DNA from 2 places in the Allorhizobium sp. GW101-3B10 genome. Region 1 is predicted to be linked to the other one. Evidence: predicted binding sites of a transcription regulator. Region 1 holds the regulator's gene; the other holds the start of a gene.
The links. The regulator LexA, encoded in region 1, represses DNA repair genes until DNA is damaged. The targets are predictions, from matches to a motif close to TGTTCNNNNTGTGTTCNG.
Positions count from the first base shown of each region.

Region 1 (14,917 bases):
GATCTTGTCGGTCAGCGCCTTCCAGCCGTCCCAGTCGTCCTCGGCCATGCCATCCTCGATCGAGATGATCGGATACTTGGCGGCCAGTTCGGCGAGATAGTCGGCCATGGCTTCCGGCTCGAGCGTGCGGCCCTCGCCTTCCATCACATACTTGCCGTCCTTGAAGAACTCGGTCGAGGCGCAGTCGAGCGCGAGATAGATGTCTTCGCCCGGCCGGTAGCCGGCCTTCTCGATCGACTTCATGATGAAGTCGAGCGCTTCCGGCGCGCTCTTCAGGCCCGGTGCGAAACCACCTTCGTCGCCGACATTGGTGTTGTGGCCCTGGGCCGCCAGTTCCTTGCGCAGCGTGTGGAAGACTTCCGAACCCATGCGCACGGCGTCGCGCATATTGTCGGTGCCGACCGGCATGATCATGAATTCCTGGAAGTCGATCGGATTGTCGGCATGCGCGCCGCCATTGATGATGTTCATCATCGGCACGGGCAGCAGATGAGCGTTGGGGCCGCCGACATAGCGATAGAGCGGCAGGCCGGTGGCTTCGGCGGCGGCCTTGGCGATGGCGAGCGAAACGCCGAGGATGGCATTGGCGCCGAGGCGCGACTTGTTCGCCGTGCCGTCCAGTTCGATCATCAGATTGTCGATCTGGATCTGGTTTTCGGCCTCGAGACCGCCGATCGCGTCGAATATCTCGGTATTGACGGCCTCGACGGCCTTTTCGACGCCCTTGCCGAGATAGCGGCTGCCGCCGTCACGCAGTTCGACGGCTTCGTGCGCGCCGGTCGAGGCGCCCGACGGAACGGCCGCACGGCCCATGCTGCCGTCTTCGAGATAGACATCGACCTCGATGGTCGGATTGCCGCGGCTGTCGAGAATTTCGCGGCCGATAATGTCGGTGATGGCAGTCATGGGAGCCTCCCTGCTTTTGGGTGGGGATTGAGGATGGCCTGTCTTAATCGATGATGCGGAAAATACAATGGCAGCTGCATGACAGAAGCCGAAAGGCAATGCCGACATTCGTCCCAATGCAAAACGCCGACCCAAGGGCCGGCGTCCACATGGATGATAGTCGCTTGATCGCGGGTCAGGCGGCCTTGGCGATCGCGTCGAAAGCCAGCAGCTTTTCCAGCAGGCGTTTCATCTGGCTGATCGGCACCATGTTCGGACCGTCCGACGGGGCATTGTCCGGATCCTGGTGAGTCTCGATGAACAGGCCGGCGACGCCGACGGCGACCGCGGCGCGCGCCAGCGTCTCGACGAATTCACGCTGGCCGCCCGAGGAGCCGCCCTGGCCACCCGGCTGCTGCACCGAATGGGTGGCGTCGAACACGACCGGAGCGCCCATGGCCGCCATGATCGGCAGCGCGCGCATGTCGGACACCAGCGTGTTGTAGCCGAAGGAGGCGCCGCGCTCGCACAGAAGCACGTTCGGATTGCCGCTGGCATTGATCTTGTTCAGCACGTTCTTCATGTCCCAGGGGGCGAGGAACTGGCCCTTCTTGACGTTGATCACGCGGCCGGTCTGAGCCGCGGCCACCAGAAGATCGGTCTGGCGGCACAAAAAGGCCGGGATCTGCAGGACGTCGACGGTCGGTGCGACCAGCCGGCAGTGCTCTTCGGTGTGCACGTCGGTCAGCACCGGGAATCCGTATTCCTTCTTGAGATCGGCAAAGACCTCCATCGCCTTTTCCAGGCCGATGCCGCGCTCGGCCGAAAGCGAGGTGCGGTTCGCCTTGTCGTAGGACGACTTGTAGACGAGGCCGATGCCCAGCTCGCGGCAGATTTCGGAAAGCTGGCCGGCGATCATGAAGGCATGGTCGCGGCTTTCCATCTGGCAGGGGCCGGCGATCAGCGAGAACCGCTTGGAATTGGAGAAGACCGCCTTGGCGGTGCCGTCACCGACGACGACTTCGGAATGGGTCGAATTGCTCATGAAACCTCCTCGAATGCGAAGGGCACGCCCTGCCCCGCCTCGTGCGGAACGATCAGGCGCGCGCCGCGGCGGCTGAATGCGATGCCCTTAGCAGCGAGAAGCCGCTCTGTCACGCCGATATCCGCAACCTTGACGACGATCAGCCGGCCCATGAGGCCGCGTCCGCGATTCTCGGTATCGAGCCCGAAATAGCCGGCAAGCCCGGCCGGCGTCAGCACCTCGATGGCGGCATTGGCCGATTGCAGCGACAGCCCGAAGGAATGCGCCTCGACCGCGCGCTGCTCGAACACTTCCTCCAGCAGATACTGGAAGTCGCTCGGATTGTCCTCGCCGAGCACGACGGTCGACAGGCCGAGCGCGCCGTTCTCGTGCCGCGCCAGTGCGCCGCGATCGGCCGGCAGCGGATTGACCCGCTCGCAGGCAAACAGGAAGAAGTCGGGTGCCCGTAGATCGGCGGCAAAGGCGAGCCTGAAGCCGCCCATAACCTCCGACCCGTCCGCCATCTTGAACACGCGTTCGAAATGCAGCATCGGGCCGCCGGAAAAGCCCTCGGCGACGAAACGCCGATGGTCCGCATCCCCATCCTCGGTCTTGACGACGATCGCCGACAGCCCTTCGAGGCCGTTGCGGAAACGGAACGCCTGGTCGCGCGCCACGAACATGTTGCCGGCCTTGGCCGCCGCCTCGCATTCCTCGCGGCTGGCGATCGCCAGCGGCTCGAGATAGGTGTCGTCGCCGAAGAACACGCAGGCATTCTCCGTGCCGAACGGATGGCGCGCATCGGGCGCCACGGTGAATCCGAGGTCGGTCAGGCGCCGGCGCGCCGCCTCGAGCGACTGGACCGGAAGGACGAGGTGGTCGAGACCCCGCGGCTTGTTCAGTTCGGACATACGACACCTCTCGTCGGCGGGAGTGATCGCGCGGAGATTTGCGCCATTTGATCCGGATTGGCAAGCTGGCGGCGCAAGTCGGATGTCCCTCGCGGCGCGCAGGACCACCCTGGCTCAGGTCTCGTCCAGGCCGTTTTGCAAAGATTTTCATTTCGCACTGCACACTTCACGGAATCTTAGGCACTTGCGGAACACAAATGGAACATATAGTGTATGTTCCGTATTTGTTTCACCAATTGGGGCTCCGAACATGCTGACGCGCAAGCAACAGGAACTGCTTCTGTTCATCCACGAACGGATGAAGGAATCGGGCGTTCCGCCCTCCTTCGACGAGATGAAGGACGCGCTCGACCTCGCCTCCAAGTCCGGCATCCACCGCCTGATCACGGCGCTGGAAGAACGCGGCTTCATCCGCCGCCTGCCCAACCGGGCCCGCGCGCTGGAGGTGATCAAGCTTCCGGAAGCCTATTCGCCGAGCCTGCAGCCGCGCCGCGGCTTCTCGCCCAGCGTCATCGAAGGCAGCCTCGGCAAGACGCCGCCCGTCGCGCCGAAGGCGGTCGAGGAGACGTCGAATTCGGTCAGCGTGCCCGTCATGGGCCGCATCGCCGCCGGCGTGCCGATCTCGGCGATCCAGAACAACACCCACGACATCAACGTGCCGGCCGAAATGCTCGGCGCCGGCGAGCACTATGCGCTCGAGGTCAAGGGTGATTCGATGATCGAGGCCGGCATCCTGGACGGCGACACGGTCATCATCCGCAACGCCTCCAACGCCAATCCCGGCGACATCATCGTCGCCCTCGTCGACGACGAGGAAGCGACGCTGAAGCGCTTCCGCCGCCGCGGCGCGTCGATCGCGCTGGAAGCCGCGAACCCGGCCTACGAGACCCGCATCTTCGGGCCCGACCGAGTGAAGATCCAGGGCAAGCTGGTCGGCCTCATCCGCCGCTATCACTGACATCCTCGGCGGCCGCAGGGCCGCCGGCATCACTGGCCGGTGTTGAGGCGAAGGTGCCGTCGGGTAAGGGAGCGGTCTGAAAGCTGTCGCTACGCCAGTCATAGAGACGATGGACGGACCACGGCCGATAGTCGCCGGAGAACGACGCGGTCACGCGCATCTCCCGTGCTTTTCGGTCTCCGAGCGAAAGCTCCACCGCGCCGCTGCGACGCAATGTCTCGGCCGTGAAAAGCCGGGCGCCCGAGCGGCAGGACTGAAAAGCCACCCGCCGCGCCGATACGACGACGTCGGCCACGTCACAGGCGCCGCCGACAAAGGCCGCTTCCTCCACCGTGACGATCGTCCATCCGCTGCCGAGCCGCGCCACGCACCAGTTCTTGCCTTCGCAGACAAACCGCCCCTCGCCCGCTTCCTTCAACGCGCCGCGCATGCGTTCGCGCGCTTTGCGCAGATCGTCCTCCGACCATTTTGGCGCCTGCTGGCCCGGCGGCATCGTCGGCGGCAGGGACTTGATCGGCGGCATGGCCGGCGCCGGTGCTTCCGCAGCCGGAAGACCGGCCGCCTTGCCGAGATCCGTCGGCCCGAGATGTTCGCCGGTTCCGAGTGCCGCCTGCCATTGCTCGAAGGTGAAGCGCGGCGGGCGCGTTCGGTTGGTGGCGAGGCCTTGCTGCGAGAGGCGAAGGCCGACGAGCCGGCCGTCCTCCGCGATTAGCACGTCGGCCGGGGGTGTGCCCGGCACCAGCGCCGCCGTCCCAATGACCGCCGCGAGCAGGAGCGAGCCGGCATGCCGGAGCCATGTGCGCAGCAGCGTCATCAGCAAGAGGCCGACCGCGGCGACCGGCAGGAACCAGCCTGGCATGCGGGTGAAGCCGATCGCCTCGCCCCAGCCGGCGACGCCATGGGCGATCACCAGCACCCATTCGAGCCCGATGCCCATCAGCAACAGGAACGGGGCGTCGAGGCCGAAGGGCATCAGCAGCATGGCGACCAGTCCGGCCGGCATCACCAGGATCGAGATGATCGGCATGGCGGCGAGATTGGCCTCCAGCCCGTGCGGCGCCAGCCGGTGGAAATGGGCGATGGCGAAGATCGCCGTCGACAGCCCACCGATCAGCGAGGTGAGGAAGGTGCCGGCCATCAGCTTGCCGCCCTCGCCGAGGAATCTCGCCCCCGGGAAGCTCAGCCTCAGGCCGGGGTTCCACCGTGGCCGGGCGCGCCATGCCGGATAGCCGGCGATGAGCGCCGCAGTCGCGGCGAACGACATCTGGAAGCTCGGTCCCATCACCGCCGACGGCGTGGTGGCGATGATGACGATCGCCGCCAGCGCCAGGTTGCGCAGGCTGATCGCCGGCCGGTCGAACAGGACGGCGACCAGCATGATCGCCGTCATCAGGAAGGCCCTCACGGCCGAGACCTGATAGCCCGAGATCATCAGATAGGCGAAGGCCGCGAGCAGCGCGCCCGCAGCGGCGATCTTCTTAATCGGGACGGCCTGGGCCAGCCTCGGCAACAGGCTGAGCACCATGCGCAGCCCGACGAAGAAGATGCCCGAGGCGAGCGCCATGTTGAGCCCCGAGATCGCCGTGATATGGGCAAGGCCCGAGAGACGCAGCGCCTCCGTCGCTTCCTTTGACATCGATCGCCGCTCGCCGGTGATGATCGAGGCGGCAAAGGCGCCCGGATCGCCGCCGATCACGCGGCGGATGCGCGTCGATATGCCGTCACGCACGGAAAACAGCTGCCGTTCGGTCGCCGCCCACAGGCTCTGCTCGCCCGGTCCGGGGCCCAGCCCGCGCGGCGCACCGAGGAAGAAGCCGACGGCGCCGATGCCGTCGAAATAGCTGGCGAAGGAAAAGTCGTTGAGGCCTGGAAGCGCCGGCCCGGACGGTGGCGACAGGCGGGCCCGTCCCGTCAGCAGGTCACCGAGCATCGCCGGCGATCCCTTGCCCCGCGCCAGCAGCGACACCCGCTCCGGAGCACGGCGCAGGGGCGGCTCTGCCGTCGACATCAGGCGCACGACATAACGCCACTCGCCGTTGGCGCCCGCCTCCCGCCGCTCGACCACCCCGGTCACCACCGTCGTGACGCCGCTGTCCAGCATGGTGGTGGCCCGGCGCCGCACCTCGAGATCGGCCAGCAGCATGCCGGCAAGCATGAGGGCGGCCGCCGTGGCAAGCCGGCAACCGGGCTGGTTGCGGCCAGCGAGCAGCATGCCGGCACACGTTGCGACGCAGCAGAGGACCGCCAGCGCGAGGGTCGGCGGCGGCTGCCCGAGGCAGAACCAGACGACGGCCCCAGCCCCCAGGAACACCGGAACGAAATGAAAGAAATGGCCGTGATCGTGCTCCCGCCTCAGCGCGGCTTCGAAGCCCTCTGCCGCCCGTTGCAGCCTTTCGCGGATGCGAACGGGCATGCCGGCTGTCGGCAGGCGTCGAGGCACGGTTTCCTGGGTCGCGACGAGCGCCGTCACCGGCGGCGGAAACGTGTCCGCCACCTCGGTCAGCACGACTTCCCGGTCGGCCAACTCCGTCACTTGCCGCCCCCCAAACGCCCTGCCGGGCGCCGATTCCACCGCCAATTCGAGGCGGTTTCCAAGACGACAAATCTAACAAGCTATGCGTGCGCGGAAAAGCATCTTCGCGCCTAAATTATTCAATCGATTTAACGCCGATTATTTCATCTCACGCCTGCTTTCGCGATGCACAATTTGCCCTTTGGATAGCTTGGCATTAACTTCCGGATCATATAGCTACATCCCTACGCTTAAACCCAAGGCGCCCTTTCGGACGCCTAACCGCCAATTCCGGAGGATTAGCATGACGGACAAAAGCGCTTCTTTGAAACTCGGGGAAAAGTCGGTCGACCTGGCCGTCAAGGGCGGCACGATCGGCCCGGACGTCATCGACATCGGCGCCCTGTACAAGCACACCGGCGCGTTCACCTACGACCCGGGCTTTACGTCCACGGCGTCCTGCGAATCCAAGATCACCTATATCGACGGCGATGAAGGCGTGCTGCTGCACCGCGGCTATCCGATCGAACAGCTGGCCGAGAAGGGCGACTTCCTCGAAGTCTGCTATCTGCTGCTCTACGGCGAACTGCCGACCGCAGCCCAGAAGAAGGACTTCGACTATCGCGTCACGCACCACACCATGGTGCACGAGCAGATGAGCAAGTTCTTCACCGGCTTCCGCCGCGACGCCCATCCGATGGCCGTCATGGTCGGCACCGTCGGCGCGCTGTCGGCCTTCTACCACGACTCGACCGACATCACCGATCCGCACCAGCGCATGGTCGCCTCGCTGCGCATGATCGCCAAGATGCCGACGATCGCCGCCATGGCCTTCAAGTACCACATTGGCCAGCCCTTCGTTTACCCGAAGAACAATCTCGACTACGCCGCCAACTTCCTGCACATGTGCTTCGCGGTTCCCTGCGACGAGTACAAGGTGAACCCGGTTCTGGCCCGTGCCATGGACCGCATCTTCATCCTGCACGCCGACCATGAGCAGAACGCCTCGACCTCGACCGTGCGTCTCGCCGGCTCGTCGGGCGCCAACCCGTTCGCCTGCATCGCGGCCGGCATCGCCTGCCTCTGGGGCCCTGCCCACGGCGGCGCCAACGAAGCAGCCCTCAACATGCTGCAGGAAATCGGCACCGTCGATCGTATCCCGGAATACATCGCCCGCGCCAAGGACAAGAACGACCCGTTCCGCCTGATGGGCTTTGGCCACCGCGTCTACAAGAACTACGACCCGCGCGCCAAGATCATGCAGAAGACCATGTACGAAGTGCTGGAAGCCACCGGCCATGCGGACGATCCGCTGATGCAGGTGGCGCTCGAGCTCGAGAAGATCGCGCTCAACGACCCCTACTTCAAGGAAAAGAAGCTCTACCCGAACGTCGACTTCTATTCCGGCATCACGCTGCGCGCGCTCGGCTTCCCCACGACCATGTTCACCGTTCTCTTCGCACTCGCCCGCACCGTCGGCTGGATCGCCCAGTGGAACGAAATGATCGAGGATCCGCAGCAGCGCATCGGTCGTCCGCGCCAGCTCTACACCGGCGCGCCGCAGCGCGACTACGTTCCGGTCACCAAGCGCTAAGCGCTTCGCAGATCGTTCTTATGCAAGGGCCGGCGGTTTTCCGCCGGCCCTTTTTCATTGCCAGAGCAAGCCGCCGTGCGTCAGGGCCGCGCGGCCAGTTGCCGGCGATAGATGACCTTCTCGATCTCGCTCACCACCAGCAGGCTGGAGGCGAGCGCCATCAGGAAGAGCCAGTCGTTGAGCGTGATCGGGCTAATGCCGAGCAAGCCGTTCAGTCCCGGCACATACATCGCTCCCAGATGCAGCGCCTGCGAACCGATGATCCCGACCAGCAGGAAGGGATTGGAGGCAAGCGACTGGCGAAACACCGATCGCCGCTCCGAGCGGCTGTTGAAGCACTGGAAGTTCTCGAACAGCACGAACAGCACCAGCAGCAGATTGCGCGCCGTAAACTCGCTGACGCCGGTCGAGATCAGCCAGTAGAACAGGCCGAACCCGCCGCAGCCCATCAGCAGTGTCGCCACGACGATGCGACGGACCATCAACCGGTCGAACAGCGTTTCCTCGGGCTTGCGCACGGGGCGTTCGAGCTCGTCGCCCTCCGCCGGCTCGGTCACCAGGGCGATGTCCTGTACCCCGTTGGTAACGAGGTTCAGCCAGAGAAGCTGGACGGCGGTGAGCGGCATGGGCGTGCCGAGGATCATCGCCAGCAGGAAGAGCAGCACTTCAGCCGCCCCCGTCGACACGAGCATGAAGACCACCTTGCGGATATTGCTGTAGGCGACCCGACCCTCGCGGATGCCGGCGACGATGGAGGCGAAGTTGTCGTCGGTGAGGATGATGTCGGCGCTCTCCTTGGCGACATCCGTTCCGGCCCGCCCCATGGCCACCCCGACATGGGCGTGCTTGAGCGCCGGCGCATCGTTCACCCCGTCGCCGGTCACGGCCACATAGTGACCGTTGCGGGCGAGCGAGCGCACGATGGCGAGCTTGTGATCCGGCTTGACCCGGGCGAAGATGCGCACATGCCGGGTGAGCGCGTCGAGCGTCTGTTCGCCCGTCGCGATCGCCGCCGCCACCTCTTCGCCTGTGGCCACGTCCTGCGGTTCAAAGACGAGTCCCGCCTCTTTGGCGATCGCCGTTGCTGTGCGCGGATCGTCGCCGGTGATCACCACCACCTCGATGCCGGCGGTGCGGCAGGCAGCGAGCGCGGCCGGCACTTCCGGGCGGATCGGGTCCTGCATTCCGGTGAAGCCGAGGAAGTTCAGGTCGATCAGCATGTGGTCGCCGTAATCGCTGTTCAGCGTATGCGCCATGCGGCCCTCGGCAAAGGCCAGGACCCGCAAGCCCTTGCGGGTCATCGCATCCATCTGCCGATGCAAGAGGCCGTGGTCGACCGGAACCGCCCGGTCGCCCACCTGCATCGTGCCGCACATGGTCAGCAGCATTTCCGGCGCGCCCTTGACGAAGATGTGCAGGTGGTCGGCATCCACATGGAAGGACGCGGCGTATTTCAGCTCCGGCTCGTAAGGGATGCGCTTTTCCAGACGGTACCGTGCCATGAGATCGGTTTTGCTGACGCCTCCCTTGTGCGCGGCGGCCAGCAGCGCGATGTCGACCGTGTCGCCCATCGGATCGAAGCGGCCCTCGCCGTTTCGCCCCAACTCTCCCTCGTTGGGCAGGGTCGCCGCCCGCAGCAGGCGCTGGACGGCCGGGCTCGGAAGGTCTTGCTCGCCGTCATGGCTGCGAATGCCCCCGGCGACGGGATCGACGCCGGTGTCGAACAGCCAATGCGTATCGTCGGGCAGGCGGATATCGGTGACCGTCAGCTCGTTCAGCGTCAGTGTTCCGGTCTTGTCGGTGGCGATCATGGTACAGGAGCCGAGCGACTCGACCGCCGGCAGGTTGCGCACCACCACATTCACCTTGGCCATGCGGCGCATGCTGATGGCGAGCGCCACGGTGATGGCGATCGGCAGGCCCTCCGGAATGGCACTGACGGCAAGACCGATCGACATCGTGAGCAATTCGCCGAGCGCCATCTGGCGCCACAGGCCAACGCCGATCAGGAAGACGATGGCGACGCCGACCGCGACCGCGATCAGCCGGGTGAAATCCTCCATCCGGATCATCAGCGGCGGCTTGGCGGTCGAGCGCTCCTGGATGGCCCCGGCGATCTTGCCGAGCTCCGTCTGGCTGCCGGTGGCGACGACCAGGCCGCGGGCCCGTCCCCGGGTCACGATCGTCCCGGCAAAGACCGGATCGCCCGCTTCCTTCGCCACCGCGCGCGACTCGCCCGTATGCGCCGCCTCGTCGCATTGTAGGCCGCTTGCCTCGATCAGGCGGATGTCGGCCGGCACGCGTTCGCCGGATTCCAGCATGACGAGATCGTCCGGCACGAGGCCTGCCGCATCGATCACCTGCCGCTGGCCGTCGCGGATGACCGTCGCATGCGGCTGCTCAAGCGCCCGCAGCGCCTCGGCCGACTTGCCGGCGGAATATTCCTGGATCGCGCCGATGATGCCATTGACCACCAGCACGGTGGCGATGAACAGGGCGTCGGTGATCTCGCTGATGAGGGTCGAAAGCGCCGCCGAGGCCATCAGGATATAGATCAGCGGGCTCAGGAACTGAAGCGCCAGGACCTTGATGAAGGATGGGCTGCCGGCGACCGGCAGGCGGTTCTCGCCGAATTTCTCCAGCTGAAGCTCTGCCTCGGCGCTGCTCAGCCCCATCGGGGTTGCAGGCCCCTCGCCCATCATGTCACCCGTTTCCGCCATCCCTGCCCCGCATGTTCGAGGACGGCCAGAAGCCGTCGTGATTGTTGTACCCGATATTCATGCCGATGGTACCGCGACATTGTGAAAGGGGGACCTAGCGTGGACCTTGGCCGGCCGGTGCTGCGACCGATTCCGGTCTCCCCCGGGCGCTCCGCGCTGCGACCGTCTCGCCCGGCGCCTTTTCGCCGAACATCCCTTCATTTCCGCGGCGGTTTGTTCTAAGGAACGTCAACCGCTTCGCCGTCTGCGAAGAGCTGTAATGAGGTGATTTAGTTCCGATGATGGAAGTTCTGAGAAAAGCTGCCCACACCGTGGTCGCAAAAGTGTTGATGCTCTTGTTGGTCGCCTCCTTCGGGATCTGGGGCATCTCCGCATCCCTCTTCAACACCGCATCGGACACCGTCATCGCCGTCGGCGACCAGCAGGTGTCGGCGAGCGAGTTCAGCCTCGCCTACCAGCGCCAGCTCGCAGACCTCGGCCGCCGCTTCGGCGTGAAGCTTACCACCGAGCAGGCCAAGGGCCTCGGCGTCGAGAGCCAGGTCTATGCCCAGCTTTCCGCCGGCGCCGCCCTCGACCAGCTGTCGGAAGACATGAATCTCGGCCTCTCCAAGGACCGCCTGGCGCAGCTCATCGCCGAGGACCCGGCCTTCAAGTCCGAGACGGGCCAGTTCGACCGCAACCTCTTCACCGCGCGGCTGCGCAATGCCGGCCTGCGCGAAGACGACTATATCCTGGAGCGCTCCAAGGTGGCCGTGCGCAGCCAGATCGTCGAGGCGACCTCTGACGGCTTCCTTGCGCCGAAGACGCTGGTCGACGCGCTCAAGGCCCATCGCGACGAGACGCGCGACGTCAGCTACCTGCTGCTGACCAATGCCAATATCGACCCGATCAAGGCCCCGGACGAGGCCGCGCTCGCCGCCTGGTTCGAAACCGTTAAGGCCCGCTACCGCGCCCCGGAATACCGCAGCTTCGCCTATGTGAAGCTCGAGCCCTCCGACATCGCCGACAAGGCGGCGATCTCCGACGAGGCGATCCGCCAGGATTACGAGGCCCACAAGAAGAACTACGAGATCGCCGGCACCCGGACGATCGAACAGCTGAGCTTCGAGAACCGCGAGATGGCCGATGCCGCCGCCGCAGAACTCAAGGCCGGCACCGCCTTCGACCAGCTGGTCACCGACCAGGGCAAGACGGCCAGCGACGTGCTGCTCGGCGAATTCTCCCATGACAAGCTGCCCGATCCGGTACTGGCCGACGCCGCTTTCGCCGTCACCAAGGAAGGCGCGACGACCGACGTCATCGACGGCGCGCTCGGCCCGGTCATTCTGCGCATCACCAATATCAAGGAAGGCCGCACCCGTCCGCTGGACGAAGTGAAGGAAGAGATCCGCGAAACGCTGGCGGAAGCCGCCGCGATCGAGGACATCGCCACCGTGCACGACCAGTTCGAGGACCTGCGCGCCGGCGGCTCGACCCTCGAGGAAGCCGCCACCGAGCTGAAGCTCAAGCCGATCACCGTCAAGGCAGCCGACAGCAACGGCAAGGACGAGAAGGAAGTCGACGTTCCGAACCTTCCGGAACGCGCCGCGCTGCTCGCCGAAGTGTTCCAGACCGACGTCGGTGTGGAAGCTCTGCCGGTCAATATCGGCAATGACGGCTATATCTGGCTCGAGGTAAAGGACATCATCGCCGAGCGCGACCGCACGCTCGACGAAGTGCGTGAGAAGGCGACCGCAGACTGGATCGCCGAACAGCAGAAGATCGCGCTTGGAGCCCGCGCCGAGAGCCTGAAGGAACGCGCCGTCAAGGGCGAGACGCTGGAAGCCATCGCCACCGAACTCGGCATCGCGGTCGAGAGCAAGGCCGGCATCCGTCGCCAGACGGACGATGCGGTCCTCGGCACGGCCGCCGTCACCGCCGCCTTCAGTGGTCCGGTCGGCACGGTCGGCAGCGCCCCCGGCGGCGATCCGGAAACCCAGATCCTGCTCAAGGTGACGGATGTCAAGGCCCAGCCGACGAGCGACGCGCTCGTCAACGACGACGCCCAGATCACCGAGATCGCCAAGGCGGCCGGCGACGACATCCTCGACCAGATGGTGAGACGCCTGCAGGACGAATACGGTGTGACGATCAACCAGCAGCTTGCCGAACAGGCAATGGTGCGCTGAGGCGAAGGGAAGAAGGAAGATGTCCGGTCTGAAGCCCTATATCGCCAAGATCGCCACGCGCCAGGCCCTGACGCGTCAGGAAGCCAGCGAAGCCTTCGAGGTGCTGATGTCCGGCGAGGCCAGCATGGCCCAGATCGGCGGTTTCCTGATGGCGCTGCGCGTACGCGGCGAGACCGTCGACGAGATCGCCGGCGCGGTCTCCATCATGCGCTCCAAGATGATCGCAGTCGACGCCCCCGCCGATGCCATCGACATCGTCGGCACGGGTGGCGACGGCACCAACACCTACAACATCTCGACTCTGGCGGCGCTGATCGTCGCCGGCGCCGGTGTGCCGGTGGCCAAGCACGGTAACCGCGCCCTGAGTTCGAAATCGGGCGCCGCCGACAGCCTGTCGGCCCTCGGCGTCCGGCTCGACATCGATCCGGAGACGATCTCCCGCTGCATCCGCGAGGCCGGTATCGGCTTCATGTTCGCCCAGTTGCACCATCCGGCCATGCGCCATGTCGGTCCGGCCCGCGTCGAACTCGGCACCCGAACGATCTTCAACATCGTCGGTCCGCTGTCGAGCCCTGCCAGCGTCAAGCGCCAGCTGTTCGGCGTCTATTCGCCGGAATGGCTGGTGCCCGGCGCCGAGGCGCTGCGCGATCTCGGTCTCGAAAGCGCCTGGGTCGTCCACGGCAGCGGCCTCGACGAGGTGACCACCACCGGCCCGACGCAGGTCGCCGCGCTGAAGAACGGCGAGATCACCACCTTCGAGCTGAGACCGGACGATTTTGGCGTTCCGACCGTGCCACTCGAGGCGATCCGCGGCGGCGACGGCGAGGTCAATGCCGCGGCGCTGCGCGAAGTCCTGGCCGGCGCCCGCAACCCCTATCGCGACGTCTCGCTGTGCAACGCCGCCGCGGCCCTGATCGTGGCGGGCAAGGCCGACACCGTCCGCGAGGGCATGGAGCTGGCCAGCCGTTCGATCGACAGCGGCGCTGCCGCAGCCGCGCTGGACAAGCTGATCGCGGTTTCCAACCAGGCACCACGGGACTGACGGCCATGGCGGACATCCTCAAGCGTATCGAAATCTACAAGCGCGAAGAGATCGCCGCCGCCAAGGCCGCGCGGCCGATCGCCGAGCTGAAGGCGGTTGCCGCCGAACAGCCAACCCCGCGTGGCTTCTATCGCGCTCTGTCCGAGCGCCGCTCGGCGGGAGAATTCGGCCTGATCGCCGAGATCAAGAAGGCAAGCCCGTCCAAGGGCCTGATCCGCCCGGATTTCGATCCGCCGGCGCTGGCGGCCGCCTACGAGGCCGGCGGTGCGGCCTGCCTCTCGGTGCTGACCGACACGCCGAGCTTCCAGGGCTCGCTCGACTATCTCGTCCAGGCGCGGGCGGCCTGCGGCCTTCCGGCGCTGCGCAAGGACTTCATGTTCGAGACCTATCAGGTGTTCGAAGCCCGGGCCCACGGCGCCGACTGCATCCTGCTGATCATGGCATCGCTTTCCGACGACGAGGCGAAGCGCCTCGAGGACGACGCCTTCGCGCTGGGCATGGACGTGCTGATCGAGGTGCATGACGAGGACGAGCTGGAGCGGGCGCTGAAACTCGCCTCGCCGATGATCGGCATCAACAACCGCAACCTCCGGACCTTCGAGGTCAGCCTTTCGGTCAGCGAGCGGCTGGCCGCCATGGTGCCGGCCGACCGACTGCTGGTCGGCGAGAGCGGCATCTTCACCTTCGACGACTGCAAGCGGCTGGAAGCCTGCGGCATCACCACCTTCCTGGTCGGCGAGAGCCTGATGCGGCAGCAAGACGTCGCCGCCGCGACCCGCCTGCTGTTGACCGGCCGGCCTCCGGCACAGGTCGCCTGATGGGTGGTCTTACCCACATCACCGCCTCCGGCGAGGCACATATGGTCGATGTCGGCGACAAGGCCGAGACGGCCCGCAGCGCCACCGCCGAAGGCTATGTCCGGATGGCACCGGCGACCCTCGACGTGATCCGCTCCGGCAACGCCAAGAAGGGCGACGTGATCGCCACCGCCCGCATCGCCGGCATCATGGCGGCCAAGCAGACCTCGAGCCTCATTCCGCTCTGCCACCCGCTGATGCTGACCAAAGTCACCGTCGACATCGCGGAAGACGCCGACCTGCCCG
Region 1 is NZ_JBWKZR010000001.1:1,472,955-1,487,871, reverse strand. Features, by position in the region: gene eno (phosphopyruvate hydratase) at 1-906, opposite strand, end outside; gene kdsA (3-deoxy-8-phosphooctulonate synthase) at 1,082-1,930, opposite strand; gene AC07Y0_RS07070 (VOC family protein) at 1,927-2,820, opposite strand; gene lexA (transcriptional repressor LexA) at 3,071-3,778, shown strand; gene AC07Y0_RS07060 (ComEC/Rec2 family competence protein) at 3,759-6,311, opposite strand; gene gltA (citrate synthase) at 6,595-7,884, shown strand; gene AC07Y0_RS07050 (cation-translocating P-type ATPase) at 7,965-10,604, opposite strand; gene AC07Y0_RS07045 (peptidylprolyl isomerase) at 10,883-12,772, shown strand; gene trpD (anthranilate phosphoribosyltransferase) at 12,792-13,814, shown strand; gene trpC (indole-3-glycerol phosphate synthase TrpC) at 13,820-14,632, shown strand; gene moaC (cyclic pyranopterin monophosphate synthase MoaC) at 14,632-14,917, shown strand, end outside.

Region 2 (14,917 bases), 2.7 Mb from region 1:
CAGCTGACGAACCGCTATGCGGTCGAAGGTACCGACTACGACATCGGCCATGGCGACGTCGCGATCGCCGCGATCACGTCCTGCACCAACACCTCGAACCCGAGCGTGCTGATCGCTGCCGGCCTTCTGGCCCGCAACGCGGTTGCCAAGGGTCTGAAGTCCAAGCCGTGGGTGAAGACCTCGCTCGCACCGGGATCGCAGGTCGTCGGCGAATATCTCGCCAAGTCCGGCCTGCAGACCTCGCTCGATGCGCTGGGCTTCAACCTCGTCGGCTTCGGCTGCACCACCTGCATCGGCAATTCCGGCCCGCTGCCGGCGCCGATCTCGAAGACGATCAACGACAAGGGCCTGATCACCGCGGGCGTTCTGTCGGGCAACCGCAACTTCGAAGGCCGCATCTCGCCGGACGTCCAGGCCAACTACCTGGCTTCCCCGCCGCTCGTCGTCGCCTATGCGCTCGCCGGCACGGTCCAGAAGGACCTGACCACCGAACCGCTCGGCGAAGACCAGAACGGCAACCCGGTCTTCCTCAAGGACATCTGGCCGACCTCGCACGAGATCCAGGAATTCATCCTGAAATACGTCACCCGCGAACTGTACGAATCGAAGTACGCCGACGTGTTCAAGGGTGACGCCAACTGGCAGGCCGTCCAGGTCCCGGCAGGCCAGACCTATGCCTGGGACGACAAGTCGACCTATGTGCAGAACCCGCCCTACTTCGTCGGCATGGGCAAGACCGGCGCCGGCGTGAAGAACATCGTCAATGCCCGCGTGCTTGGCCTGTTCGGCGACAAGATCACCACCGACCACATTTCGCCGGCCGGTTCGATCAAGGCCGCTTCCCCGGCTGGTGCCTACCTCCTGGAGAACGGCGTCGGCGTCGCCGACTTCAACCAGTACGGCACGCGTCGCGGCAACCATGAAGTGATGATGCGCGGCACCTTCGCCAACATCCGCATCCGCAACCACATGCTCGGCCCGAACGGCAAGGAAGGTGGCTACACCATCCACTATCCGTCCAAGGAAGAGATGTCGATCTACGACGCCGCCATGAAGTACAAGGCCGAAGGCACGCCGCTGGTCATCTTCGCCGGCGTCGAATACGGCAATGGTTCGTCGCGTGACTGGGCCGCCAAGGGCACCAACCTGCTCGGCGTGCGCGCCGTGGTCGCCCAGTCCTTCGAGCGTATCCACCGCTCCAACCTGGTCGGCATGGGCGTCATCCCCTTCTGCTTCGAGGAAGGCACGACCTGGACCTCGCTCAACCTGAAGGGCGACGAGACCGTGACGATCGAAGGCCTCGAGGGCGAGATCAAGCCGCGCGAGAAGAAGATCGCCAAGATCGCCTATGCCGACGGTTCGGTGAAGGAGATCCCGCTGATCTGCCGCATCGATACGCTCGACGAGGTGACCTACGTCAACAATGGCGGCATCCTGCAGACCGTTCTGCGCGATCTCGCGGCTTAGGCGCACACGCTTTGAAACAGGGCCGCCGGGCGACAAACCCGGCGGCCTTTTTCATGGGGGGACGGGCCGCACCGACGTTGACGCGGGCTTCACCCCATCGTGACTTTGACTGACACCGATGACGGGTTATTCCTGTACGTCATTCAGGAACCGACCCCGGAAAATACGCCTCGCGGCGTGCTCCGGGAAGCGTTGAACGGGTTTTGCTCCATGATCTCGAGGATCGTTACCGGCCTGGTTCTCAGCTGCACGATCGCCTTCGCCGCGCAGGCCGACGAAGCGACCGTGCCGAAGGGCGTGGTGGAGCTCTTCACCTCGCAGGGCTGCAGCTCTTGCCCGCCGGCCGACCGGGCGCTTGAGACGCTCGCCCGACAGGCCGGCATCGTCGCGCTCTCCTACCATGTCGACTACTGGAACTATCGCGGCTGGGCCGACACGCTGGCCTCGCCGGAAAACACCGCCCGGCAATATGCCTATGCGCGCAGTCTCGGCCGAAGCGGCGTCTACACGCCGCAGGCCGTCCTCAACGGCCGCGACCACCTGAAAGGCACCGATGCCGAAACGCTCGACGGTCGCCTGGAGGTGCTGCGTGCCAAGGGCCAGGGCATGACCGTGCCCGTCGAGGCCAGCCGCAAGGGCGACGAGCTGGCGATCCGGATCGGGGCGGGTCGGGGAAGGGCCGATGTGGTGATCGTCTATTTCCGCCAGCAGCAGACGGTCGAGGTGCTGGACGGAGAGAACACCGGCAAGACCATCGATTACGTCAACAGCGTCACCGACGTGCAGACCGTCGGCATGTGGGACGGCGGCGCGCTCGACCTCGTCCTGCCGGCGAAGATGATCGGGACAAAGGGGACGGACGGCTTTGCCATCCTGCTGCAATCGAGCGGCCCACGGGGCGACCCGGCGGCGATCCTCGGCGCGGCGGTGATGACCGCGGAGACGAAATCTTGAGATCTTGGCGGGTCCGGTCTAAAGCATTGGGGGGCTGGGGGTAAGGGGTCAATGCACCAGACCGGACCCTCTTGGCGTGCTAGACGCCAATCAAGAGCCGTCAATCTCAACTCCAAATTGGGCGCTGTTTTGTCCAAAATGGGGCGCGTGCCGAGAATTGCCGGTTGTAGCCGTAAACGGCTTACCCCACAGAGTTTTTCCTTTGCGACCGCTCGACTTGACGATCGTCAAGTTCACTCTCTGTTCTTGCCAAATCGGGCAATGTCGGGCAAACCGGATCAGAGAACGAGCAGGGATGTCGGGAGCGGATGAACGCAACACACCTCGAGGCACTGAACGACCGGCAGCGGAGCGCCGTCGTGCACGGCATCGGACCAGGGGGCGCGGCCGCGGACGGGCCGCTGCTGATCATCGCCGGCGCGGGCTCGGGCAAGACCAACACGCTTGCCCACCGGGTCGCGCATCTGATCCTCAACGGCGCCGATCCGCGCCGCATCCTGCTGATGACCTTTTCGCGCCGCGCCGCGACCGAGATGAGCCGCCGCGTCGAACGCATCTGCCGCAAGGTGCTGGGCAACGATGCCGGTGTGCTCACCGATGCGCTGACCTGGGCCGGCACCTTCCACGGCATCGGCGCCCGCATCCTGCGTGACTATGCCTATGAGATCGGCCTCGACCCCGGCTTCACCATCCACGACCGGGAGGATTCCGCCGACCTGATGAACCTGATGCGGCACGATCTCGGCCTGTCGAAGATGGAGAGCCGTTTTCCGACCAAGGGCACCTGCCTCGCCATCTATTCCCGCGCGGTCAATTCGCAGACGCCGCTGACGGAGGTGCTGCGCACCGCCTATCCCTGGTGCAGCACCTGGGAGAAGGAGCTGAAGGGACTGTTTGCCGCCTATGTCGAGGCCAAGCAGGCGCAGAACGTGCTCGATTACGACGACCTGCTGCTCTACTGGGCGCAGACGGTGAGCGAGCCGGAGCTCGCCGCCGAGATCGGCGGGCGCTTCGATCATGTATTGGTCGACGAATACCAGGACACCAACCGGCTGCAGTCGTCGATCCTGACGGCGATGAAGCCGGGCGGTCGCGGGCTGACCGTGGTCGGCGACGACGCCCAGTCGATCTATTCCTTCCGCGCCGCGACGATCCGCAACATTCTCGACTTTCCGGCGAGCTTCGACCCGCCGGCCGACATTATAACGCTCGACCGCAACTACCGTTCAACCCAGCCGATCCTGGCCGCCGCCAACGGGGTGATCGACCTTGCCCGCGAGCGCTTCACCAAGAATCTCTGGACCGAGCGCCAGTCCGAGGACCGGCCGCGGCTGGTCAGCGTGCGCGACGAGGCCGAGCAGGCCAACTATATCGTCGAGCAGATCCTGGAAAACCGCGAGCGCGGCCTGACGCTGAAAGACCAGGCCGTGCTGTTTCGCGCCTCCAACCATTCCGGCCCGCTGGAAATCGAACTCACCCGGCGCAACATCCCCTTCGTCAAGTTCGGCGGGCTGAAATTCCTCGACGCGGCGCATGTGAAGGATCTCTTGGCGGCGCTGCGCTTTGCCCAAAACCCGCGCGACAAGGTGGCCGGTTTCCGGCTGATGCAGCTGCTGCCCGGCGTCGGTCCGCAGACCGCCTCGAAGATCCTCGATGCGATCGCCGCCGACCCGCATCCGCTGGCGGCGCTCGCCGAAATCCCGCCGCCGCCGCGCACCAGCGAGGACTGGGGCCGTTTCGTCGACATGCTGAGCGAGATGGGCAAAGGTCAGGCGGGCTGGCCGGGTGAGATCGAAATCGCCAGGCTCTGGTACGAGCCGCATCTCGACCGCATCCACGAGGATGCCGAGACCCGCAAGGCGGACCTGTTGCAGTTGGGCCAGATCGCCTCGGGCTACGGCTCGCGCGAGCGTTTTCTCACCGAACTGACGCTCGATCCGCCGGACGCCACGAGCGACCAGGCGGGCGTGCCGCTGCTCGACGAGGATTATCTGATCCTCTCGACCATCCATTCGGCCAAGGGCCAGGAATGGAAGTCGGTCTTCGTGCTGAACTGCGTCGACGGCTGCATCCCGTCCGATCTGGCGGTCGGCACCACGGCGGAGATTGAGGAAGAACGACGCCTGCTCTACGTGGCGATGACGCGGGCCAAGGACAGCCTGCACCTGACCGTGCCGCAACGCTTCTTCACCCATGGGCAGAACGCGCAAGGGGACCGGCATGTCTATGCCGCGCGCACACGCTTCATTCCGGCGACCCTTCTGCAATTCTTCGAATCGGCCGCCTGGCCGGTGGCCCAGCCGAGCGCGCCAGGCACGCGCGACGCACGGCAGATCCGGCTCGATGTCGGGGCGCGCATGCGCGGCATGTGGAGCTGAGCGGCCGAACTGCTACAGGTCCGGAATTGGACGAGAGCCTCAGCGGCGTTACTTCAACGTGAGAGGGTCAGGCCGATACGGCAGCATCGTAGGCGGCGACCGTGCGCTTCGCCTTTTCCGCCACGGCAGACGCGCTGTCGCCCGGCTTGTAGAGGCTGGAGCCGAGACCGAAGCAGGTGACGCCGACCTTGAGATAGGCGGCGAAATCCGCATCCGACACGCCGCCGACCGCACCGATCGGCAGGCCCTTGGGCAGGATGGCGCGGATGGCGCTGATGCCGGCCGGCCCAAGCGCACTGGCGGGGAAGAACTTGAGGGCCGCGGCCCCGGATTTGGCGGCCAGGAGGGCTTCCGTCGCGGTGAAGACACCGGGCATGGTCACCATGCCTTGCGCCACGGCGCGCCGGATCACGGCCGGCTCGACATTGGGCGTCACCAGCAGATTGCCGCCGACCCCCTTCAGGCGGTCGACCTGGTCCACTTCCAGCACGGTCCCGGCTCCGATGAGGCAGGAGGTCGGCGCGAGCCGCCGTGCCTTCTCGATCGAAGCAAAGGGTTCCGGCGAATTGAGAGGCACTTCGATCGCCTCGAATCCGGCTTCGACGAGGACCTCGACCACGCCCTCGATCTCCTCCGGCTTGATGCCGCGCAGGATGGCGACGAGGTTGCGCTTGAGCGACGGCCAGGCGATGCGGGGGGTGGTCATGGCGCGATCTCCGCGAAACGGTGGGGGAAGAGGGCTCTGGCAGCACTGAACAGGCCCTTGCGGACGAGTTCGCCGCCATCGAGCGACACGGTCTGGACATCCGCAAGCGACAGTGCCGCGGCATAGAGTTCAGTCAGCGCACCGCTGCCGATCAGCTGCACGCGCTGGCCTTCGCCGAGACGCGGCCGCATGGCGGCGATCTCCGCGCCGAGCAGCAGGCCGGACAGGCGCGAAGCCGCGCTCGCCTCGTCGGCGCCGGAGAGCAGGGCCCGGGCGCGGATGGAAAAGAGCCGGCTGGTCAGGCCGAAATCGCCCGCAAGCGCTTCCTCGACCGCCTGCCCGAAGGCCGGGTGGTCGGCGGTGGCACGCCCTTCGCCGATCGACAGGCGCAGGATCGACTGCCGGCTAATCAACTGGAAGAGTTCGCCCGTCATCACCGTGCTGAAACGGCTGATCCGGCCGCCCTCGAGCGATACCCATTTGGAATGGGTGCCCGGCAGGCAGAAGAGCGCATCGGAGAGCCCGGACGCGACGGCGCCGAGAAGCTGTGTCTCCTCGCCGCGCATGACGTCTTCGGCGCCGGAAGTGCGCTGGCACACGCCGGGCAGGATCCGGACGTCGCGGTCGATGCCGGGCGCGGAGACGGCCTTGAGATGCAGATCCGTCAGTCCCGCCGGCGTTTCGGCATAGGGGGCCTCGATCCAGCCGGCCCGGGCACCGGCCATGCCGGCGACGACCGCCGGCAGGTCGCGATCGGCGCCGAGCGCGGCCAGATGGCTCTCCAGAACGCCGGCGAAACGATCCGGCGACAGCGTGCCCATGCCCTCGGGCGATTGCCGCTCAGCGAGCACGTTTGCCGCGGCATCGACCAGCCAGACGCGCAGATTGCTCGTTCCCCAGTCGACCAGTGCCACGGCTTGCATGCTCATTTCACTTACCCCTTAACGCAGGTCTTCGGGCAGCAGCGCCACCGGGATGTCCTGGTAGCAGACCGGCCGCAGGAAGCGGCGGATCGCCATCGTGCCGACGGAGGTCGCGCCGAAATTGGTCGAGGCCGGATAGGGACCGCCATGCACCATGGCATCGGCCACTTCAACGCCGGTCGGGAAGCCGTTGGCCAGAAGTCGGCCGGCCTTGCGTTCGAGGATCGGCAGGAGCTTGGCGGCAATCGCCTCGTCGCCGGCTTCGAGGTGAAGCGAGGTCGTCAGCTGCCCGGCAAGGCTGCGGGCGACAGCCAGCATCTCTTCGGCGTCCGAAACGGTGACGATCATGCCGAGCGGGCCGAACACTTCCTCGCCGAGCACATGGTTGGCGAGCCAGTCCTTGCCGGTGGTGGCGAAGAGATAGGGCGTCGCATTGCGCAGGTCGCAGGTGGAGGTGAGCACGGCGCGCACGCCATCGGCTGCGGCGATCTTCGTCGCGCCGGAGCGGTAGGCATTGGCCATGCCTTCGGTCAGCATGGTCTGCGGCCCGACGGCGCCCAGCGCCTGCTCGGCGGCGGCGGCAAAGGCATCGGCCTCAGGACCGGCGATCAGAACGACGATGCCGGGATTGGTGCAGAACTGGCCGGCACCCATGGTGAGCGAACCGACCCAGCCCTTGGCGATCGCTTCACCGCGCTTGGCCATCGCCTCCGGCAGCATGAACATCGGGTTGACCGACCCCAGCTCGCCGAAGAACGGGATCGGTTCCGGACGGCGGGCGCAGAGATCGAAGAGCGCGCGACCACCGCCGAGCGAGCCGGTAAAGCCCACGGCGCGGATCAGCGGATGCTCGACCAGCGCGGTGCCGACTTCGCGACGTCCGCCCTGGACCAGGGAGAAGACGCCGGGATGGATGCCGCAACGCTTGATCGCCGCATCGATGGCGGCCGCGACGATCTCGGCGGTGCCGGGATGCGCCTCGTGGCCCTTGACCACGACCGGGCAGCCGGCAGCAAGGGCGGATGCCGTATCGCCGCCGGCGGTCGAGAAGGCGAGCGGGAAATTGGACGCGCCGAACACGCCGACCGGGCCGATCGGCCGCTGCATCAGCTTGAGGTCCGGCCGCGGCAGCGGCTGGCGATCCGGCAAGGCCGGGTCGTGGCGGCGGTCGAGATACTCGCCCTTGAGGATATGCGCGGCGAACAGGCGCAGCTGGCCGACGGTGCGGCCGCGCTCGCCGACGAGGCGGGCCTTGGGCAGGCCGGTCTCGCCGGAGCCGATCTCGGTGATGTCGTCGCCGCGCGCGTCGATCTCCTCGGCAATGGCTTCGAGGAAGGCGGCGCGTTCGGCCCGGCTGGAATAGCCATAGGTCTCGAAGGCGGCTTCCGCCGCACGGACGGCCTCGTCCACCAGGGCTGCCGAACCCATCGAATAGTGCCGGACAGGGCCTTCGGCGGGCGAGGAGGCGAAGCTTTCGTCGCCCGCTACCCAGCGGCCGGCGATCAGGTGTTTGCCGGTGAATTCATAGGCCATGACGCATATCCTTGCTGTTGCTTTCAGTCTTCGAACGCCTCGACTTCCCGGCGCTCACCGCACAGGAAGGCGTCCGCGACGATGCGGAGCGGCTGGTAGTCCACGTCGCTCTCGCGATTGCGGATCAGCGTGGCGAAGCGCTCGTAGATACCGGCATATTCGCGGTCGGGTCCAGAAGACTTTTCCACGCCGTCGATGAAGAGTTCGGAGCCGCCCTTGGAAAGACGCAGGGTGCCGGCATCGGTTTCCACCGTGATGTCCCAGGTCTGCGGGCCTTCCTGGCGCCAGTCGAAGGCGGCCGAGACCGGTGCGCCCGAGACGGTGCGCATGGCGATGTCGGCGGCGATCGGCTGCTTGCGGTTCGACGGGAAGGACAGGCTTGCCGCCTCGACCAGGATCGCCCCCGGCACGATCGCGGTCAGGATCGACAGGGCATTGATGCCCGGATCGAAGACGCCGAAGCCGCCCGGTTCCCAGATCCAGGCCTGGCCGGGATGCCAGCGGCGGACGTCTTCCTTCCAGACGATGGAGATGGAGCGGATCGCCTTGTCGGCGAGCCAGGCACGGGCCGGCTCGACGCCGAGCGCGAATCGCGAATGCCAGGTGGCAAAGAGCGTGACGCCGGCTTCGCGGGCAAGAGCCGCCAGCGTTTCGGCTTCGCCGAGCGTGGTGGCCGGCGGCTTTTCCATCAGCACGTCATGGCCGGCGGCGATCGCCTTGCGCGCCATGGCGAAGCGGACTTCCGGCGGCGTGCAGAGCGACACCGCCTTGATGTCCGGCCGCTTGGAAAGGAAGGCATCGAAATCCTCGAAGTTCTCGATGCCCTCGATCTTGCCGTGGCGGCTGATCGCCGCCTTCAGCTCGAAATCGCTGCCTGCCGCGACCGACGGGATATGCTGGTCGCGGGCGATCTTGCCGACGCCGGCAAGCGCAAGCGGGATACGGGTCTGGGCGGTCATCGTCTGCCTCTCAGTGCGAGTCCTTGCCGACGGCGGAGCCGCGGCAACCCTTGAGGAAGTCGAAGTCGGCGCCGGTATCGGCACCCTCGACATGCTCGTGGAACATGCGGGCGTAACCGCTGGCCGGCGGTTCGGCGGCCGGGCGCCAGGCGGCGAGACGCCGCTGCAGTTCCTCATCCGGAATGTCGAGATGAATGCGGCGATTGGCGACGTCGACCTCGATCATGTCGCCGTTGCGCACCACGGCCAGCGGTCCGCCGACGGCGGCTTCCGGCGAGGTGTGCAGCAGCACCGTGCCATAGGCCGTGCCGGACATGCGCGCATCCGAGATACGGACCATGTCGGTGATGCCCTTGCGCAGAACCTTGGGCGGGAGGCCCATATTACCGACCTCGGCCATGCCCGGATAACCCTTGGGGCCGCAATATTTCATGACCATGACGCAGTTCTCGTCGATGTCGAGATTTTCGTCGTTGATCTTCGCCTTGTAGTCGTCGATGTCCTCGAACACCACGGCGCGGCCGCGGTGCTGCATCAGGTGCGGCGAGGCGGCCGACGGCTTCAGCACGCAGCCCTTCGGCGCCAGATTGCCCTTGAGCACGGCAATGCCGCCCTGCTGGGTGAGCGCGCGCTCGACCGGACGGATGACGTCGTCGTTCCAGTTGCGGACGTCCTTGACCTCGTCCCAGATCGTTCCGCCGGAGACGGTGAGCGCATCCTTGGTCAGCTTGCCGGCTTCGCCGAGCATCTTCAGCACCACCGGCAGGCCGCCGGCGTAGAAGAACTCTTCCATCAGGTATTCGCCCGACGGCATGAGGTTGACGATCGTCGGCACGTCGCGGCCACAGCGGTCCCAGTCGGACAGCGACAGATCGATGCCGACTCGGCCGGCAATGGCCAGCAGGTGCACGACGGCATTGGTCGAGCCGCCGATCGCGCCATTCGTGCGGATGGCATTTTCGAACGCGGCCTTGGTCAGAATGTCGGAGGGCTTCAGGTCATCCTTGACCATCTGCACGATGCGGCGGCCGGTGAGCTGCGCCATGACGCGGCGGCGGCTGTCGACGGCGGGGATCGCGGCATTGCCGGAGAGCGTCATGCCGAGCGATTCGACCATGGAGGCCATGGTCGAGGCCGTGCCCATGGTATTGCAGGTGCCCGTCGAGCGCGACATCGAGGCCTCGGCCTCGAGGAATTCCTCCTGGGTCATCTCGCCGGCCTTCACGGCTTCCGAGAACTTCCACAGGTGGGTGCCAGAGCCGACGCGTTCGCCGCGGAAATAGCCGTTCAGCATCGGACCGCCGGACACCATGATTGCCGGCAGGTCGACGGAGGCGGCACCCATCAGCAGCGACGGCGTGGTCTTGTCACAGCCCACCAGCAGCACGACGCCGTCGATCGGCTGGCCGCGGATCGCTTCCTCGACCGCGAGGGCGGCAAGGTTGCGGTACATCATCGCCGTCGGGCGATAGGTGTTCTCCGACGCCGAGAACACGGGCACCTCGACCGGGAAGCCGCCGGCTTCCCACACGCCCGCCTTCACCTTCTCGGCGAGTTCGCGCAGGTGTCCGTTGCACGGGGTGAGATCAGACCAGGTGTTCATGATGCCGATCACCGGGCGACCGTCGAACAGGTCGTGCGGGTGCCCCTGGTTCTTCAGCCAGCCGCGATGGTAGATGTTGTCGCGGGTATTGCCGCCGAACCATTCCTGGGATCTCAGCTTGCGGGGCCAAACTGCCGGTTTGAAAGCGCTCATGGCTGTTCTCTGTCTCTTTACCTGAAGGCGTCGCCGGATTTGGGCGCTGGCGTTCAGAGCGTGGTTACGTCGATGGCTTCGGTGTTGGCGCGGGCCAGGGCGTTCTTGAGCGGAAGGCCGAACTGGACCGCCTGGACTTCGAACACGTCGCCATCCTCGGCCTTGATGCCGTCGGCAAAGGACAGCGTCGCGGTGCCGAACATGTGGACGTGCAGGTCTCCCGGCTGGCGGAAGAGGTCGTACTTGAAGTGGTGGTATTCGAGGTTGGCGATCGTGTGGGACATGTTGTCCTCGCCTGACAGGAAGGGCTTCTCCCAGACCACCTTGCCGCCGCGCAGGATGCGCGACGTGCCGTCGATATGCGACGGCAGCGTGCCAACCAAGAGCTCGGGCCCGAAGGAGGCGGGGCGGAGCTTCGAATGGGCGAGATAGAGATAGTTGATCTTCTCGGTGACGTGGTCGGAGAATTCGTTGGCCAGCGAAAAACCGATGCGGAACGGCGTACCGTCCTTGCCGATCAAGTAGAAGCCGGCAATCTCGGGCTCCTCGCCGCCGTCCAGCGCGAAGGACGGCGACACGAGCGGATCGCCGGGGGCGACCGCGTTGACGCCGGTGCCCTTGTAGAACCATTCCGGCTGGACGCCCGTCTCGCCGGGCCTGGGCTTGCCGCCCTCGATGCCCATGCGGAACATCTTCATCGAATCGCTCATGCCGACGGTATCGGCATGCATGCTGTCGCGCGCCGATGCCGAGCCGGTGTGAGTAAGGCCGGTGCCGGTGAGGAACATGTGAGCCGGATCCGGATGGCGGACCGGGCAGTCGAGCTTGCCGGCGGCCGCCAGGGCCATGAGATCGATGGCCTGGCCTTCGCCGCGCCGGGCGATGCAGTCGGCCAGCGACACGCCCGCGGCGATCGCGGCCTGGGCAAGCTCATAGGTCGAGGAGAAGCCCGGAACGAGGCGCGCAGATTCCCCCTGGCGGCAGATGACGCCACCATCCTTCAATTGCGAGAGATGCATTTGTCTTACCTCAGACTGCTTTGTTCTTGTTGTAGACGTCGAAGAACACGGCCGCGAGCAGCACCAGACCTTTGATGAGCTGCTGGTAATCGATGCCGATGCCCATGATCGACATGCCATTGTTCATCACGCCCATGATGAAGGCGCCGATCACCGCACCGATGATCTTGCCGACACCGCCGGACGCCGAGGCGCCGCCGATGAAGCAGGCCGCGATGACGTCGAGTTCGAAGCCGACGCCGGCCTTCGGCGTCGCCGAATTGAGGCGGGCCGCGATGATCATGCCGGCAAGCGCCGCGAGCACGCCCATGTTGACGAAGGTGTAGAAGGTCAGCCGTTCGGTATTGATGCCCGAAAGCTTGGTGGCCTTCTCGTTGCCACCCATGGCGTAGATGCGCCGGCCGATGGTCGAACGGGTCGTGACGAAGGTGTAGAAGGCGATCAGCACGCCCATGACGACGAGCACGTTCGGCAGGCCGCGATAGGTGGACAGCTGGAAGCCGAGGAAGATGGCGACCACGCTGATCACCGCCATCTGGCCGGCGAAGAACACGAAGGGCTCGTTCGGCGTGCCGTGCTGGTCGTTGAGGCGACGGTTCTTCATACCCGAATAGATCGCCCAGCCGACAAGCGCCAGGACCGCGATCAGCGCCACGTAGTTCTTGATGATGCTGGTGGCCGGATCGGTGAAGGACAGGAAGTCCGGGATGAAGCCGGTCGACAGCAGCTGGAATTCCTTGGGGAACGGACCGATCGGGCGGCCCTGCAGCACGACATAGGTCAGGCCGCGGAAGACCAGCATGCCGGCCAGCGTGACGATGAAGGACGGGATCTTCTGGTAGGCGACCCAGTAGCCCTGGGCAGCGCCCATGGCGGCGCCGAGGATCAGGCAGAGCGGCACGACCAGCGAGAAATGCCAGCCCCATTTGACCAGCATGATCGCCGATATGCCGCCGATGAAGGCGACGATCGAGCCGACCGACAGGTCGATATGCCCCGCCACGATGATCAGCAGCATGCCGAGCGCCATGATGACGATGAACGAGTTCTGCAGCACCAGGTTGGTGATGTTGACCGGCTTGAACAGGACGCCGCCGGTCAGGAACTGGAACAGCAGCATGATCACGACGAGCGCCAGAAGCAGGCCGTATTCGCGGATGTTCTTCCGCAGGTAGTCGCTGACGGAAACGTTGGGGGTTTCAGTGCGGGTTTCGATAGCCATTAGTGTTTCTCCCCCGAGCGCATGATGGCGCGCATGATGGATTCCTGGCTCGCCTCTTCCTTCGAGAGCTCGGCGACGATCCGGCCCTCGTTCATCACGTAGATGCGGTCGCAGGTTCCGAGCAGTTCGGGCATTTCCGACGAGATCATCAGGATGCCCTTACCTTCAGCGGCAAGCTGGTTGATGATGGTGTAGATTTCGAATTTCGCCCCGACATCGATGCCGCGCGTCGGCTCGTCGAGGATCAGGACTTGCGGATCGGTGAACAGCCACTTCGACAGCACGACCTTCTGCTGGTTGCCGCCGGACAGGTTGACGGCTTCCTGGTAGATCGAGTGCGAGCGGATGCGCAGCTTGGAGCGGTAGTCGGAGGCGACCCGCGCCTCCTTGCGCTCGTCGATGAAGCCGCGCGCCGACACCGCGTCGAGATTGGCCAGCGTCGTGTTGTGCATGATGTTGTTGTTGAGCACGAGACCGAGATGCTTGCGGTCCTCGGTGACGTAGGCCAGCCCCGCGGCGATCGCCTTCGGGATGGTGCTGACATCCACAGGCTTGCCGTGCATGGCGACTTCGCCGGTGATCTTGTGGCCCCAGGACTTGCCGAAGATGCTCATCGCCGTTTCGGTACGTCCCGCGCCCATAAGGCCGGCAATGCCGACGACCTCGCCGGAGCGCACGGTGAAATTGACGTCGTGCAGGAACTGGCGGTCGCGGTGGTTCTGGTGGAAGACGTTCCAGTTCTTCACCTCGAGCAGCGTCTCGCCGATCTTCGGTTGGCGCGGCGGGTAGCGGTCTTCCATGGCGCGGCCGACCATGCCGCGGATGATGCGGTCCTCGCTGATGTCGGCGCCGTGACAGTCGAGCGTCTCGACCGTGCCGCCGTCGCGCAGGATGGTGATCTGGTCGGCGACCTTGCGGATCTCGTTCAGCTTGTGGGAGATGATGATCGAGGTCATGCCCTGCTTGCGGAATTCCATCAGCAGGGTCAGCAGCGCATCCGAATCGGTCTCGTTGAGCGAGGCGGTCGGTTCGTCGAGGATGAGCAGGCGCACCTTCTTCGACAGCGCCTTGGCGATTTCCACCAGCTGCTGCTTGCCGACGCCGATGTCGGTGATGCGGGTCGAGGGCGAATCCTTGAGGCCCACTTTGGCGAGCAGCTCCTGGGTGCGAGCGAAGGTCGCCGGCCAGTTGATGACGCCCTTGTCGGCGATCTCGTTGCCGAGGAAGATGTTTTCGGCGATCGACAGAAGCGGCACCAGCGCCAGCTCCTGGTGGATGATGATGATGCCGAGTTCTTCGCTGTCGGAAATGGTCGAGAAGCGGCGCACTTCGCCGTCGAAATGGATCTCGCCGTCATAGGTGCCGGCCGGATAGACGCCCGAAAGCACCTTCATCAGCGTCGACTTGCCGGCGCCGTTTTCGCCGACCAGCGCGTGGATCTCGCCCTCGCGCACCTTGAAGCTGACATTGTCCAGGGCCTTCACGCCCGGAAACGTCTTGGTGATGCCGCGCATCTCGAGAATGATGTTGTCCATGTGCAGAATTCCGGCGCGCGTTCGACGACGGTGACGTCAAGCCGAAGGCGCAAGCTCCTTATACGCTATGGAAAGAGGGTCCGCGACTGTTCGCGGACCCCCGTCGATCACAGAGGATCAGTTGTCGATCTGCTCGGCGGTGTAGTAGCCGGAGGAGACCATGACATCCTTGATGTTGGCCTTGTCCACGGCAACCGGCTTGAGCAGGTAGGACGGAACGACCTTGACACCGTTGTTGTAGGTCTTGGTGTCGTTCACCTCAGGCTCCTTGCCTTCCATGACGGCTTCGACCATCGAGACGGCGACCTTGGCGAGTTCGCGGGTGTCCTTGAACACGGTCGAGTACTGCTCGTCGGCGAGGATCGACTTGACCGAGGGAAGCTCGGCGTCCTGACCGGTGACGACCGGCATGACCATGTCGCCCGAGCCGTAGCCGACGCCCTTCAGGGCCGAGAGGATACCGAT
Region 2 is NZ_JBWKZR010000001.1:4,123,062-4,137,978, reverse strand. Features, by position in the region: gene acnA (aconitate hydratase AcnA) at 1-1,467, shown strand, start outside; gene AC07Y0_RS20345 (DUF1223 domain-containing protein) at 1,678-2,421, shown strand; gene AC07Y0_RS20340 (ATP-dependent helicase) at 2,730-4,799, shown strand; gene AC07Y0_RS20335 (2-dehydro-3-deoxy-6-phosphogalactonate aldolase) at 4,867-5,505, opposite strand; gene AC07Y0_RS20330 (2-dehydro-3-deoxygalactonokinase) at 5,502-6,434, opposite strand; gene AC07Y0_RS20325 (aldehyde dehydrogenase (NADP(+))) at 6,447-7,961, opposite strand; gene AC07Y0_RS20320 (Gfo/Idh/MocA family protein) at 7,985-8,920, opposite strand; gene araD (L-arabinonate dehydratase) at 8,931-10,676, opposite strand; gene araD1 (AraD1 family protein) at 10,730-11,695, opposite strand; gene mmsB (multiple monosaccharide ABC transporter permease) at 11,706-12,917, opposite strand; gene mmsA (multiple monosaccharide ABC transporter ATP-binding protein) at 12,917-14,452, opposite strand; gene chvE (multiple monosaccharide ABC transporter substrate-binding protein) at 14,570-14,917, opposite strand, start outside.
Region 2: the regulator LexA is predicted to act here: its motif matches at 2,652-2,669, upstream of AC07Y0_RS20340 (ATP-dependent helicase).